2 regions of the Cupriavidus taiwanensis LMG 19424 genome follow, and region 1 is predicted to be linked to the other one. Evidence: predicted binding sites of a transcription regulator. Region 1 holds the regulator's gene; the other holds the start of a gene.
What was found. Region 1 encodes FNR, which switches genes on or off when oxygen is low (the NO sensors DNR and NnrR bind a similar motif). Its sites were predicted from a motif close to TTGATNNNNATCAA; they were not measured.

Region 2: a site for FNR is predicted at 5,597-5,610, ahead of ubiU (ubiquinone anaerobic biosynthesis protein UbiU). Genes of this name have one in related genera too.

The regions. Positions count from the first base shown of each region.
Region 1 covers NC_010528.1:1,950,395-1,957,658, reverse strand. The annotation lists gene ccoG (cytochrome c oxidase accessory protein CcoG) at 1-1,167, shown strand, start outside; gene RALTA_RS08955 (membrane protein) at 1,211-1,420, shown strand; gene RALTA_RS08950 (hypothetical protein) at 1,417-1,662, shown strand; gene fnr (fumarate/nitrate reduction transcriptional regulator Fnr) at 1,717-2,442, opposite strand; gene RALTA_RS08940 (sulfite exporter TauE/SafE family protein) at 2,520-3,296, shown strand; gene scpB (SMC-Scp complex subunit ScpB) at 3,882-4,736, shown strand; gene rluB (23S rRNA pseudouridine(2605) synthase RluB) at 4,765-6,606, shown strand; gene rimP (ribosome maturation factor RimP) at 6,909-7,264, shown strand, end outside.
Region 2 covers NC_010530.1:2,264,382-2,271,645, forward strand. The annotation lists gene norR (nitric oxide reductase transcriptional regulator NorR) at 1-575, shown strand, start outside; gene RALTA_RS25630 (polyhydroxyalkanoate granule-associated phasin) at 719-1,147, shown strand; gene RALTA_RS25635 (histidine kinase N-terminal 7TM domain-containing protein) at 1,340-2,926, shown strand; gene ubiT (ubiquinone anaerobic biosynthesis accessory factor UbiT) at 2,934-3,398, opposite strand; gene RALTA_RS25645 (U32 family peptidase) at 3,395-4,327, opposite strand; gene ubiU (ubiquinone anaerobic biosynthesis protein UbiU) at 4,392-5,432, opposite strand; gene RALTA_RS25655 (NAD(P)H-dependent flavin oxidoreductase) at 5,707-6,864, shown strand; gene RALTA_RS25660 (hypothetical protein) at 6,956-7,264, opposite strand, start outside.

The DNA.
Region 1 (7,264 bases):
CTGGTCATTTCCGCACTCGCGCTGTTCCTGTTCACGGCGATCGCGGGGCGGCTGTTCTGTGGCTACGCGTGCCCGCAAACGGTCTATACCGAGATCTTCATGTGGATCGAGCGGCGGGTCGAAGGCGACCGCATCGCCCGCATCCGCCTCGACGGGGATCCATGGAGCCTGCGCAAGTTCCGCATCAAGGCCACCAAGCATTTCCTGTGGGTGCTGATCGCACTGTGGACCGGCTTCACGTTCATCGGCTACTTTGCGCCGATCCGTGAACTGGGCGGCGAGGTGCTGGCGCTGTCGCTGGGGCCCTGGCAAGCGTTCTGGATGCTGTTCTATGCGTTCGCCACGTGGGGCAATGCAGGCTTCATGCGCGAGCAGGTGTGCAAGTACATGTGCCCCTACGCGCGCTTCCAGAGCGTGATGGTGGACCGCGATACTTATGTCGTGACCTATGACGTCGGTCGTGGCGAGCCGCGCGGCAGCCGCTCGCGCAAGACCGACCATCACCAGGCCGGCTTGGGCGATTGCGTCAACTGCAGCATCTGCGTGCAGGTATGCCCGACCGGCATCGACATCCGCGATGGCCTGCAGTACGAGTGCATTGGCTGCGGCGCCTGCATCGACGCCTGCAACCAGGTCATGGACAAGATGGACTATCCGCGCGGGCTGATCCGGTACACCTCGGAGAACGCGATGCGCAAGGGCCTGTCCGCGGCGGCGTCGCGCAAGCGCCTGCTGCGTCCGCGCATCATCATCTACTCGGTGATCTGGGCGGCGCTGCTGGCGGGCTTCATGGCATCGATCATGCTCCGCACGCCGCTGAAGGTCGACATCATCCGCGACCGCGGCGCGCTGGGTCGGGAAGTGGAAGGACGCTGGATCGAGAACGTCTATCGACTGCAGCTGATCAACACCACCGAAGCGCCGATGCAGATCCGCGTGCGCGCCGACAGCGATGAACTGAAGGGCCTGACGGTTGAATACGACAAGCAGGCCGAATCGCTGGCGCCGACCTCCAACCGGCTGCTGCCGATCCGCATCCGAGTGCCGATCGAGGCCGCCACGCAGGGCACGCACAAGATCAACGTAACGGTAACGAGCGAAGGCACGGAGCAGGGGCATGCCGAAATCCGGCAATCCACCAGTTTTATCGTGCCGCGCGATTTGTGAAGCTAGGTGATTCGTACGTAGTCGCCAAGATGAAGGGGGCAAGATGAGTCAGCAAGGCAATCCGTGGTGGAAGGAGCCGTGGCCGTGGCTGCTGATGAGCGGTCCGCTGCTGGCCATGGTGGCGTGCGGCGTGACGATCTGGCTGGCGTCGACGCATCCGGACATGCCGGTGCAGGGCGCGACCAGGCATGGCCTGGTGGTGGAGAAGGCGGAAGCTGTGCCGCCCAGGGCCGCGGCAGCGAGGCAGCCATGAGGTTGCGCTGGCTGATGTGGGTGCTGTGGCCCGGTTTCCTGATGGCGGGCCTGGCGACGGCGACGGTGTTTTCCGTCGTCGATCCGGGCGACCTGAAATTCTTCGGCCATCCGATCGAGTCGTCGCGCGAGTCGGTCTATACCGTCGGCTTTCTGCTGGCGTGGGTGTTCTGTGCGTTGTCCAGCGGGCTGACGCTGTACACCATGCCGACGCGGCTGGCCGATACGGACGAACTGGAATAGGGAAGGACCACCGCGCTGCCGGCGCCGCAGGCGGCGCGGCAACGCCGCGGTGGATCAGCAGCTTCGGCTGTAGAGTTGCTTGATGCCGTCGATGTCGATCAGCTTGACATGCCGCTGGCGGATCTGGATCAACCCGGCTTCGGCAAAGCGCGAGAACAGCCGGCTGACCGTCTCGAGCTTCAGCCCGAGGTAGCTGCCGATTTCTTCGCGGCTCATGCGCATCACGAACTCGGAGGCCGAATAGCCGCGCGCCGAGAGCCGCTCCGACAGATTGATCAGGAAGGCGGCAAGGCGTTCCTCGGCGCGCATCGAGCCGAGCGTGACCAGCATCAGTTGGTCGTGCGTGATTTCCTTGCCCATCAGCCGCAGGAACTGCTGCTGCAGCGACGGCAGGTCGGCCGACAGCGACTGCAAGTCATTCATGCGGACCACGCATACCTCGGTATCTTCCAGCGCGGTTGCATCGGACGCATGCTGCATCTCGCCCAGGCCGTCGAGGCCGACGATTTCACCGGGCAGGTGGAAACCGGTAATCTGCGAGCGTCCGTCTTCGGTGGTGACATGCGTCTTGAGCGTACCGAAGCGGATGGCGTAGACCGCAGTAAGCGGGTCGCCCATGCGGTAGAGGGTTTCCCCCTTGTGCACGCGGATGCGTTCCTGCACCAGCGTGTCGATCTTGGCAAGGTCTTGCTGCGACATGCCAACCGGAAGGCACAGCTGTCCCATCGCACAGGTGGAGCAGCGGGGTGACATCTCGGTAACGGGGATGGAGGTGAGCAATTGGAACCTGCTAGAAATGGCAGCGGGGCACGATACGAACATTTTACCGTGCGATGTGATGCGGCAGGGAGACAGATTTGACATTTGGCGTATTGATCAGTGTTTTCCTGCTCGCCCTGCTGGGCGGGGTGCACTGCGCCGCCATGTGTGGCGGAGTTGCGCTGGCTGTCGAGCAGCGGGGCGCCACGGCGGCGCCAGTGCGCCTGGTGCGCAGCCGGGGCGCCTGGCTTGGCGAGTTGTTGGTCATGCACATTGGCCGGATTTCCACCTATATGCTGCTGGGTGCAGCGCTGGGTGCTGCCGGCGCCACAGCATGGAAGCAGGACTACCTGCCGGTGCAGCGCTGGCTGTTCGGCGCCGGCAGCCTGATGCTGCTGTGGTCCGGCTGGCGCTTGCTGCGCGGCAGTACCTTTACCGTGCACTGGCTGGAACGGCTGGCGGCGCGCGCCGGCGCAGCGGTGGCTGGCGGGATTGGCGGGATTGGCGGGATAAGCGGCCTCGCCGGCGCGATGCCTGCCTTCGTGCGGGCGCGCGGCGGGCTGGCGCGGCGTTACGGCGTGGGCCTGGCCTGGGGACTGGTACCGTGCGGCATGGTCTACGGCGCGCTGACGCTGGCGCTGCTGGCGGGCAATGCCGGCTCCGGGGCGCTGGTCATGGGCGTGTTCGGGCTTGGCACGCTGCCGAACCTGCTGGTGCTGTCGGGGCTGTCGGGCTATCTCCGGCTGTGGTCGAGACGGCCGGCCGTGCGCCTGGGCGCGGGCCTTGCCGTGATGGCGTTCGGCGGGCTTGGCATTGCGCGAGCGGTGCTGCTGCCACATTCGCTCGCGGAACAGGGCTTTTGCCTGGTGTTTTGATGTCGCGCGGGCCCTGCTGGGGCGCCGGCGCCCCACGCAAGCAGGATGATGGTTGCAGGCGGACGTGGGAATACCATACAATCGCCAGCATTGTGGTATCGCGCGGAGTCAGACAGGCTGCGGTAAGCAGCGGCGTACAGCGCCTGGCGGCCTTGATTTCCGAAGGCGCGCGCGGAACGCGGGAAGCGGAAGGCTTTTGCTGATCGCCAGCCCCCGCGGTCCATCCGGTTCAAAAGATCTGGTTCAAAAGTCCGGTTGGCGCTGCGGCGTGGTAAATGCCGGCCTTGCTCCCGATACCCGTATTTTCTTGCGTCCGAGGCGTTCAGTTCGCCGACCGCGATGTCCGCCTGGGCGGACGAGCGACGCAAGAGGTTCGCTGGCCGGTCCATTGCGGCATGCGGACGATCTCCTGCCGGAAGCCCGGCAACTCGATGCAAAGAAAGGGAAGTGCACGGCTTGGGTACAGCAGGTATCCGGCTCGCTGCGCAATGAGATGGCGGTGGCTTTGGCACCGCTGTATCCAAAATCTCCGGTGCCCCGGATCCGTCCGGGAGCAGGTGCAAAGACAGGCTGCACACCATCAACATGAATACCCAAGAGGCGAAGATCGTCCTCGAGACGGCGCTGATCTGCGCGCAGGAACCGTTGCGCGTCAACGATCTGCGCCGCCTGTTCGACGATGACGTCGGCGCAGACACCATCCGAGTGCTGCTGGACGAACTGCGCCAGGACTGGCGCCCGCGCGGCGTGGAACTGGTGGCGCTGGCCAGTGGCTGGCGGTTCCAGAGCCGGCCCGAGATGCGGGAATACCTCGACCGCCTGAATCCGGAAAAGCCGCCAAAATACTCGCGGGCGGTGATGGAAACCCTGGCGATCATTGCCTACCGCCAGCCCGTGACCCGTGGCGATATCGAGGAAATCCGCGGCGTGACGGTCAGCACGGAAGTGATCAAGAAGCTCGAGGACCGCAGCTGGATTGAGGTGATCGGCCATCGCGACGTGCCGGGCCGCCCGGCGCTGTATGCCACCACCAAGGCGTTCCTGGACGACCTCGGGCTGCTCACGCTGGACGAGCTGCCCCCGCTGGAAGACGCCCAGGCGCAGGCGCAGGCCGCCTTGCTGGAGCAGCAGGCAATCAATTTCGAAGACCTGGCGGCGAGCAAGCCGGCCAGTGCCGACGAGGAAGCCTTTGCCGAGCCGGCCACCCCGGCCGACACACTGGCGAGCGGCGAGGTGGCATCCGGGCGTGACGGCGAAACCCCCGTGCCCGAAGATGGCGCCAATGGCTTTGATGCGCAGCCGCTGCCGGCGGCTGCCGAGGCGGGTCCGGACGATGCCACCGAACCTGCCGCCCCCCCTCCGGACGGGGCGCGGGACCCACTGCCATCCGATGGCACCCCGCCGCACCCGAGCGAGCACGACGAGCGCGTGCCGAACTGAACAACATGCAACATCGATAGTGAATATCTTGTCTGATTCCGTTGAGCAAGACGCCCGCCATGCGGGCGCATCCGCCGACACCGGCGCCGCAGAACCCGGATCGGGCAGCGACGCCGCGCCCCGCCGCAAGGGGCTGCGCCGCGGTCTGAGGAACCTGGTGGCATCGCGCCGCCAGGCCGCGCAGGACCGCACGGAGGGCGCCGAAGGCGCCGGCCAGGGCGATGCCGGGGACGCCGGCGCCGCCGCAAGCGCGGGCGCCGCGGGTCTCGGGCGTGGCGGCCAGCGCGGCCGCGGCAAGCGCAAGACGGGCCAGACTGAAGGCGGACAGAGTGGCCAGGGTGGCCAGGGCGGCAGCAAGGCAGACAAGATCGACCGCGCGGCTCGTGCCGAAGGCGCCGACAAGCCGGAGCAGCCGGCGCGCAAGCGCAAGCAGGGCCAGCGCGGCGGGAAGGCGGCGACGTCCGGCGACAACCAGGGCACAGGCGCTCGCCAGCAGGGCCGACGCAAGGATGGCGGCAAGCCGCAGGCCGCGCGCAAGGGCCAGGGCGGTGCCGACAAGGCCGCCGCCAGCAGCGAAGACCTGTTCCGCTTCGTCATCTCCGAGCAGTACGACAGTGAAGACACCGTCATCCCGCGCACCAAGGCCAAGCCCGTGCGCGAACTGTCCGCCGAAGACGACGCCCCCAAGCTGCACAAGGTGCTGGCCGAGGGCGGCCTCGGCTCGCGCCGCGAGATGGAAGAACTGATCCTGCAGGGCCGCGTCTCGGTCAACGGGCTGCCGGCGCATATCGGCCAGCGCATCCTGCCGGCCGACCAGGTCCGCGTGAACGGCAAGCTGATCCACCGCAAGGTGTCGACCAAGCCGCCGCGCGTGCTGCTGTATCACAAGCCCGCCGGCGAGATCGTCAGCCAGTCCGATCCGGAAGGCCGTCCGACCGTGTTCGACAACCTGCCGCGCATCAAGACCGGGAAATGGGTCGCGGTGGGCCGCCTGGACTTCAACACCGAAGGCCTGCTGATCTTCACCACCTCGGGCGACATTGCCAACCGCTTCATGCATCCGCGCTACGGCGTCGAGCGCGAATACGCGGTGCGCACGCTGGGCGAACTGGCCGAGGCCGACCGCCAGCGCCTGCTGCACGGCATCAAGCTGGATGACGGCGAGGCCAACTTCCTGCGTATCGCGGATGGTGGCGGCGAAGGCGTCAACCATTGGTACCACGTCGCGCTGACCGAAGGCCGCAATCGCGAAGTGCGCCGCATGTTCGAGGCGGTTGGCCTGACTGTGTCGCGCCTGATCCGCACCCGCTACGGCCAGTTCCTGCTGCCGCGCGGTCTCAAGCGCGGCCGCTGGCAGGAAGTGGAGCCGAATGACGTCAAGGCGCTGATGACCAGCGTCGGCCTGAAGGTGCCGGGCAAGGGCGAGCAGGCGCCGAAGGGCGCCACCAAGGTGGGCGGGCGCAAGCAGCGCACCGAAGCGGCGATTGCGGGCATGCCGATGCATACCGGCATGGACGGCCTGCCACGCTTCGAACAGGGCGGTGCCCGCGGCGGCGGCGGCCGCAGCAGCCAGCCGGATCCGATGAAGACGTCGATGGGCTATATCAGCCACGGCCCGACGCTGCTGACCTCGCACGCCGCCAACCTCGGCGGTGGCCGCGGCACCGGTGCGCGCCAGGGACGTGGCGGCGGCGCCGGCATGGGCGGCATGGGCGCAGCGAGAGGCCAGGCCGGCCAGGGGCAGGGCAAGGCCCGCCGCGGTGGCGGCGAGGCCAATGGCAACGTGATGCCGAAGGCGGCCAAGTCGGGCGGCAACCGTGCGCCGCGTGGCGGCGGCAATCGCGGTGGCAACCGCGGCGGCAATCGTTAAGCGCTGTATGCGGCGCATGGCGGGCAGAACGCCCGCCCGCGCCGCGTGCGGCCCGTGGTAATGTCTGGCTTTTGCCTTTTCGACATAATCCGCGTATAATTCAAGTCTATTCAAAAAGCCATCCTCGTCCGAGGATGGGCGAATGATGGGCATTGCGCCCATTTTTTTTTGGTTCGCCCGTTTTTCGGTGCTTCCGCCCCTGGCGGAGGGGTGGCGGACAGGCAGCGCTGCAGCAGGGTCGTCCCGGACGGCACCGGCGGGTTTGCCTGCCACGGTGTTGATGGCCATTACTCGGGATAACAGTGCATCTGGCAGATTTGATCGAAACCACCCTAAGCGGCATGGGATATGAGCTGGTCGAGCTCGAGCGTGCCCCGGCCGGATTGCTGCGTGTCTATATCGATCAGCCTGAAACCGGCATTGCCATCGAGGATTGCGAAAAGGTGAGCCGCCAGCTCACCCACGTGTTTACGGTCGAGAACGTCGACTATGAACGCCTCGAGGTCTCGTCGCCGGGACTGGACCGGCCGCTGAAGAAGCTGGCCGACTTCGTCCGCTTTGCCGGCGCGGAGGCGCGCGTGACGCTGCGCCTGCCCGTCAATGGACAGAAGAACTTCACAGGCATCCTGCGCGAGCCCACCGGCGCCGCGGGCGAAGA
Region 2 (7,264 bases), on a different contig from region 1:
CCGCGACCAACCGCAACCTGCGCGAGCATGTGCGCGACGGCTCGTTCCGCGCCGACCTGTACCACCGCCTGTCGGTCTACCCGATCCCGATTCCCCCGCTGCGCGAGCGCGGCAACGACGTGCTGCTGCTGGCGGGGCGCTTCCTCGAGCTGAACCGCGCCCGCCTGGGCCTGCGCAGCCTGCGGCTCTCTGGCGGCGCGCAGGACGCGCTGCGCCACTACCGCTGGCCCGGCAACGTGCGCGAGCTGGAACACGTGATCAGCCGCGCCGCGCTGCGCGCGGTCAGCCGCGGCGCGGGCCGCAATGACATCGTGACGCTGGCGCCGGAACTGCTCGACCTCGACGGCCTGGAGCAGCCGCCGGCCACCACGGATGGCGCCAGCGCGGCCAGCCCGCCCGCCATGCCGGCGCTGCCGGCGGGCATTGCGCTGCGCGACGCCGTGGAGCAAACCCAGCGCGCCTGCATCGCGCAAGCATTGCGCGACCACGGCGGCAACTGGGCGCAGGCGGCGCGCCAGCTCGGCATCGACGCCAGCAACCTGCACAAGCTGGCCAGGCGGCTGGGATGCAAGTGAACGGGGCGCCGGCTCCGGTGCCGCGGCATGGCAAGACGGGCCATTACCGCATAAGCTGATGCGGAGGCCCACACCGGGCGCCATCGTCGTGTGCAGCAACTGCCGCCCACTGCGCGCACGGCCCACCACTGGAGATTCCCGTGATGATGACCGCAACGCAAATCTACTGGCCGCCGGGATTGTGGCCCTTCCCTACCGTCTTCTCCGGCGTGCAGCAGCTCGGCGACATGCAGGCTGACCTGGCCGGCAGCTGGCGCCGCATGGCGGAGCTCAACCTGGATTTCACCCGCACGCTGTTTGAGAACTTCCAGTTCGACGCCATGGGCACGATGATGGAGCCGGATCCCGAAGCCCGCTACGCGCGCGAGATCGCCAGCGAGCTGCCGCTGCTCGGCGGTCCGCTGCATTACACCTCGGCCATGCTGGAGCTGTTCGCCCGTGCCCAGCAGAAATGGATCGACGGCTGGGGCCACCTGCTGACGCGCAGCATGGGGCTCGACTGGCAGGGCCTGCAGCAGGACGTTATCGATATTCCGTTCTGGCTGGTGCGGGAAACCCCGAGACAAACCTGACCGGATCCTGCCTCACCGCGGCTGCTTGCCGGGCGGCGGCAATCAGCCGTTGTTGCATCGGCACACCCGCTGCCAAGCGAACGATGCCACCCGGTATCATGCTGGCTGACGAGATCGCGGGGCGCACCCAACCGGCGCGCCTGGCCGGGCGGCGGCACCAGCGCCCGGGTCTCGCGACGCGCGCCGCCATCAATGCCCTCATATTCGCTGGTTCTCCTGCTTACCGTCGCCGTGGTTGCCTGTATCGGCATGGCCATCGCCACCTGGCCGCGGCGCGACGATCCGACCGTGCAAGCGTTCCTGGTGCTGGCCGCCGGAGCCGCCATCTGGAGCGGCGGCCGCCTGCTGGAAATCAGTTCGACCGACCTGGAGGGGCGCATCCTGTGGGCCAAGGTCCAGTACCTCGGGATCGTGGCCGTGCCGATCGGCTGGCTGGTGGCGATGGTGCACCTGAGCCGGCCGCGCTACGTGGTGCCCTGGTCCCGGCTATGGCTGCCGGTGCTGGCGGCGGTGGTCACCGTGGTGATGGTCTTTACCAACGAGCGCCACGGCCTGGTGTGGCCGCGCATCACGCTGCTGCCGCCCGGCGTGCTGCCCGGCGCGGTGTTCGACCATGGCGTCGGCTATGCCGTGGCGGCCGCGTGGACGTACCTGCTGCTGGCGCTGAGCCTGTATTTCCTGGTCACGGCCGAGGTGCCCAACGGCGCCTTGTCGCGCCGCGGGCGCGCCATCCTGGGCGGGGGACTGGCCCTGCCGCTGGTGGCCAATGTTGCCTATCTCAACCGCTGGACCGGACCGCTGGGCGGCGACCTGACCCCGGCGACGTTTTCGCTGATGGCGGCGCTGGTGTGGTTCTGCGCGCTGCGCACCCATCTGGACGATATCGGGCACTACGCGCGGCTGCGCGTGTTCGATGCGCTCAGCGAGGGCTGCGTCATCGTCGACGGCCACGGCACCATCGTCGAATTCAATCCGGCCGCGGCGCAGCTGTGGCCGGCGCTGCGCCGCGGCGACCCGCTGCCCGCCGGCTGGGACACCGCGCTGCGGCCTTCTCCTGCAAACCCTGAGGCCCACGCCGCGGACAGCGTTGCCGTGCCCTTCGTCCCGCCGGGCGCGCCGTTCGAGCTGACCGGCGAACGCGTCGCGCGCCTGGACGGCCGGCAGATGGGCACCCTGCTGTTCCTGCGCGACATCAGCCGCTTCCAGTCGCGCGAGCTGGCGCTGAGCGCGCGGCTGGGCCAGACCGAAGAACAGTTGTGGCAGGTGCAGGCAGACCTGGATATCGACGCGCTGACCGGCATCCGCAACCGCCGCTACTTCCAGCGCGAATCGATCGCGGCCGTGACGCGCGCGTGCGAGCGCGGCCAGCCGCTGGGGCTGCTAATCCTGGACGTGGACCAGTTCAAGCAATACAACGACCTGCATGGCCACATGGCCGGCGACGACTGCCTGCGGCAGATTGCCGGCGCCATCAGCGGCGTGCTGCACGGCGAGCAGTTCTGCGCGCGCCTGGGCGGCGAGGAGTTCGCCGCGGTGCTGCCCGGCGCGAGCCGTGACGAGACCCGCGAGCTGGCGCGCCGCATGGTGGCCGCGGTGCGCGAGCTGGGCATCGCGCACCAGGGCACGCCGGTGCAGCCGGTGGTGACCATCAGCGTGGGGGCAGTCTGGGCCGTGCCCGAAGCGCCGCGGCTGGAGCCGCTACTGCATCGCGCCGACAGCGCGATGTACCGCGCCAAGCGCGCGGGCCGCAACCGTTTCATGCTGGACGGCGACGCCTGAGCCGCGCTCAGGATGCCGCGCCCGCCCGTCCCGCGGTGGCGCCGTACAGCGCCACCAGCCGCGCCGCGGCCTGGCTGACCCAGGCGGGCCGCGGCGCGGCATCGAGCCAGTACTTGACCTCCAGCCCCAGCGCGGTATCGCCGCTGATCACCAGCCGGCGCTGGAAGAACAGCGTGTCGGTGTCGGCTTCTCCGCCCAGCAGGCGAAGGTAGTCCACCGCGCAGGCACGCAGCGTCAGCGCGGGCTCGTCGTCCGCGCTGCCGGCGCGGAAGCGCCCGCCTTCGCAGCGGAACGGCACGGCCAGCGCCAGGTCCTGCACCGTCAGCAGGAAGGCGTGTCCGTTCAGTGCCGCGGGCGGCTCCAGCCAGCCGGCGCGCCGCGCCAGCTCCAGCGCGGCCACCAGCGGCAGCGCCCGCGCGCGTGCCGGCAGGCGCCGGTGCACGCCGGCCATCAGCTTGCGCAGCGCGCTCATGCCGGCGCCTCCCAGGCGATGCCGGCGCGGCCGTGCCAGTAGCCGTTGCACGGCTCGGCACCAGCCGGCGTGATGCCGCTGGCAGCAGGCGCGCGCTGCCCCGCGCGGATCGCCGCCAGCTGCTGCACCACCGCGAGCGTGCCGGTCGAATGCGGGCTGACGCGCAGCATCCCCACGCCCATCCGTGCCATGTCCAGCGCCTCGGCGCACAGGTCCAGGCAGGTGGCGCTCTGCGTCTGCACCCCGTTCAGCGTGAAGAACGCCTGCCCTTCGCCGGTCGCGGCGACCAGGCCATCGGGATAGTCCATGCAGCGGAATTCGCAGCTGTCCTTGCGCAGGCGATGGTGGCGCGCGGTAAAGCAGCGCGCCGAGAACGCCAGCGGCAGGCGGCCCCAGACAAAGGCTTCCAGCTGCGTGCCGGCTGGCCGCGCCGCCGCCAGCGCGGCCAGCGTGGCGCCATCCATTTCCACCGGCGCGACGCAGCCCACCGCGCCCAGCCCGGCCAGCCATGCCAGCGTATCGGCATGGTAGACATTCAAATGCGGGCCGCCGACGAAGGGTCGCCCCGCCCTGCAGCGCACCGCGCCAAGATCGTTGGCCTCGACCAGGTAGTCGTCCTGCTCGCAGGCACGCCGCATCCATGCGATATCGGTATCGGACTCGACCAGCACCGGCGTGGACAGCACCACTTCCTTGCCGGCATCGCGCAGCATCTGCGCAATCTCCAGCCATTGCGCATGGCGGATTTCATGGCGGCGGGTGCAGACGGTTTCGCCCAGGTAGACGCGGTCGACCGGCGCATCGGCGACCGACGCGTAGAACTGCAGCACGGCCTCGCGCGGCCAGTAGTACAGCAGCGGACCCAGGGCGATGCCGAAGCCGGGCATCGCAGCGGCGTGCGGCATCGCGGCCGCGGCGGTGTGTGGCATGGAAAGCTCCATCGTGGCGGGCATGTGCCCCATGTCCGGATACAGGCAGGTGGATGTCATGGCGTCAGCGCCAGGGGCGGTCATAGGCGCCCTGCGTGACCTGGTCGCCCTCGGCATGGCGTCCCAGCGTGCCCTGCCACTCCTGGCGCGGTGCGAAGCGGGCCGGATCGGCGCAGGCGGCGTCGATGGCCGCGCGCAGCACGCCGACCACGTCGCCGACATAACGCGGGCTGCGCTGGCGCCCTTCGATCTTGATCGCGGCAATGCCCATGTCGATCAGCGCCGGCAGCAGCGACAGCGCATTCAGGCTGGTCGGCTCCTCCAGCACGTAGCCGCGCTCGCCCTCGACCTCGAAGCGCCCCTTGCACAGCGTCGGATAGCCGGCCGGCTCGCCGGGCGCGTAGCTGTCGATCAGGATGCCCGACAGCCGGGCCTGCATGGTGCCGTCCTGCTCGGTCCAGCGCACCGCATGCGCGGGCGAGCACACCCCCTTGTTGTTGGGCGAATCGCCGGTGGCATAGGACGACAGCAGGCAGCGCCCTTCGGCCATCACGCACAGGCTGCCGAAGCCGAACACCTCGAGTTCCACGCTGGTCTGGCGCGCCAGCTTGCCGATCTGCGCCAGCGACAGCACGCGCGGCAGCACCACGCGGCGGATGTTGAAGCGCTCGCGCATCAGCTCGATGGCGTCGGCATGGGTGGCCGAACCCTGCACCGACAGGTGCAGCCGCAGGTCCGGATGACGCGCGCAGGCATAGCCCATCAGGCCCGCGTCGGCCATGATCACGGCATCGGCGCCCAGGTCCGCGGCCGCATCGACGGCGCGGTGCCACTGCGCCACCGCGCCCATCTGTGCAAAGGTGTTGATGGCGAACAGCACCTCGGCGCCGTGCGCATGGGCCTCGGCCACGCCGGTGCGGATGTCGGCCTCGGTGAAATTCAGGCCGCCGAAGTTGCGCGCGTTGGTGGCATCGCGCAGCCCCAGGTAGACCGCATCGGCGCCATGCTGCAAGGCCATGCGCAGCGCCGCCAGCGAGCCGGCGGGCGCCACCAGTTGCGGGCGGCGCGGCGGAGCGTCGGAGCGTGCGGGGGTGGAACGGGTCATCGTTGATGGCGCCGGCGGCGGCGCGTGGGGATGAAGACAGCGGCCGATGCTAGCCAAGCGCCCGCGCCAGGGGCTTGACCGTGCGCAAACCCACGCCAACGGCACCCGGGCCGCGACGGGCTACGCCGGACGGCGTAGGCCGATGGCAGGCCACCCGGCCGGGGTTGACCTGCGGCAAACGCGGGCCCGCACCGCTGTGCCACGCTTGCGCGTCATCCCCGCGCCGGGGCCCGCCGTGGCGGCCCGGCGTCCATCCTCTTCCGGAGACCCGTTTATGAATCACCCCTGGCTCAAGCTGGGCGGCCGCCGCCTGCTGCCGATCGTGCAGGGCGGCATGGGCATCGGCATCTCGGCCCACCGGCTGGCCGGTGCCGTCGCGCGCGAAAACGGCGTCGGCACCATCGCCAGCATCGACCTGCGCCACCACCACCCCGACCTGATGGCGCGCACCCGCGGCAGCCGCGACAAGCCAGCCATCGAAGCCGCCAACCTCGAGGCGCTGGACCGCGAGATCCGCGCCGCGCGCACTGCGTCAGAGGGCCGCGGCCTGATCGCCGTCAACGTGATGAAGGCGGTCGGCTCGCATGCGGAGCTGGTGCGCCAAGCCTGCGAAAGCGGCGCCGATGCCATCGTCATGGGCGCCGGCCTGCCGCTGGACCTGCCGGAGCTGACCGCCGGCCATCCCAAGGTAGCGCTGATCCCGATCCTGTCCGAGGCGCGCGGCATCGGCCTGGTGCTGCGCCGCTGGATGAAGAAGGGCCGGCTGCCCGACGCCATCGTGGTCGAGCACCCGGCGCACGCAGGCGGCCACCTCGGTGCCGCGACCATCCAGGACTTGTCCGAGCCGCGCTTTTCGTTTTCGCGCGTGCTGGGCGAGTGCCGCGAACTGTTTGCGCAACTGGGGCTGGCCTGGGACAGCATCCCGCTGATCCTGGCGGGCGGCGTCGACAGCCACGCCAAGGTACGCCACTGGCTGGGCGAAGGCGCCGCCGCGGTGCAGCTGGGCACGGCCTTCGCCGTGACCGAGGAATGCGATGCCCATCCGGCCTTCAAGCAGGTGCTGGCCACCGCGCGCCCGGAAACCCTGCGCGAATTCACCAGCGTGGCAGGCCTGCCCGCGCGCGCGGTGCTGACGCCATGGCTGCAGCGCTACCTGTCGAGCGAAGCGCGCCTGCAGCGCCGTGCGCGCGTGCGCGAGTGCCTGGAAGGATTCGATTGCCTGCAGGCCTGCGGGCTGCGCGACGGCATCGCACGCATTGGCCAGTTCTGCATCGACCTGAAGCTGGCGCAGGCCGTGCGCGGCGACGTGGAGCGCGGCCTGTTCTTCCGCGGCCGCGGCGCGCTGCCGTTTGGAGAGGCCATCCGGCCGGTGGCGGAGTTGATGCACTACCTGCTGACGGGAGAAAAGCCGGCGGCGCTGGCGGCCGCCTGACCGCAGCATCCCCATCGCCAACGCCGCCGGAAAAAGGCTCCCCTCGCCCGCTTGCGGGAGAGGGGAGCCAACCGGTAGCATGGCAAGCCGATCAGCAACGCGGCGGCAACCCGCCACACTCGCGCATCTTTCGCATGCAGCGCAGCGCCGCCAGCAATTGCCATCCCAGCCACGCGTTGGCCCCCGCCAGCAGCAGCCCGCCGACGCGCGCCAGCAGCGCCGGCGCCACAGGCAGCGCCAGCAGCACCGCATAAGCCGCCAGCAGCAACCACGCCTGCGTCCGCTGCCGGCCCGGCGCGATGATCGCCTGCATCGCCGGCACGCGTGCCCTGGGCGGCAGCAGCCGGCGCAGGTGCAGCCAGACCAGGAACGGCACGATCTTGCCGAGCATCGCCGTGAC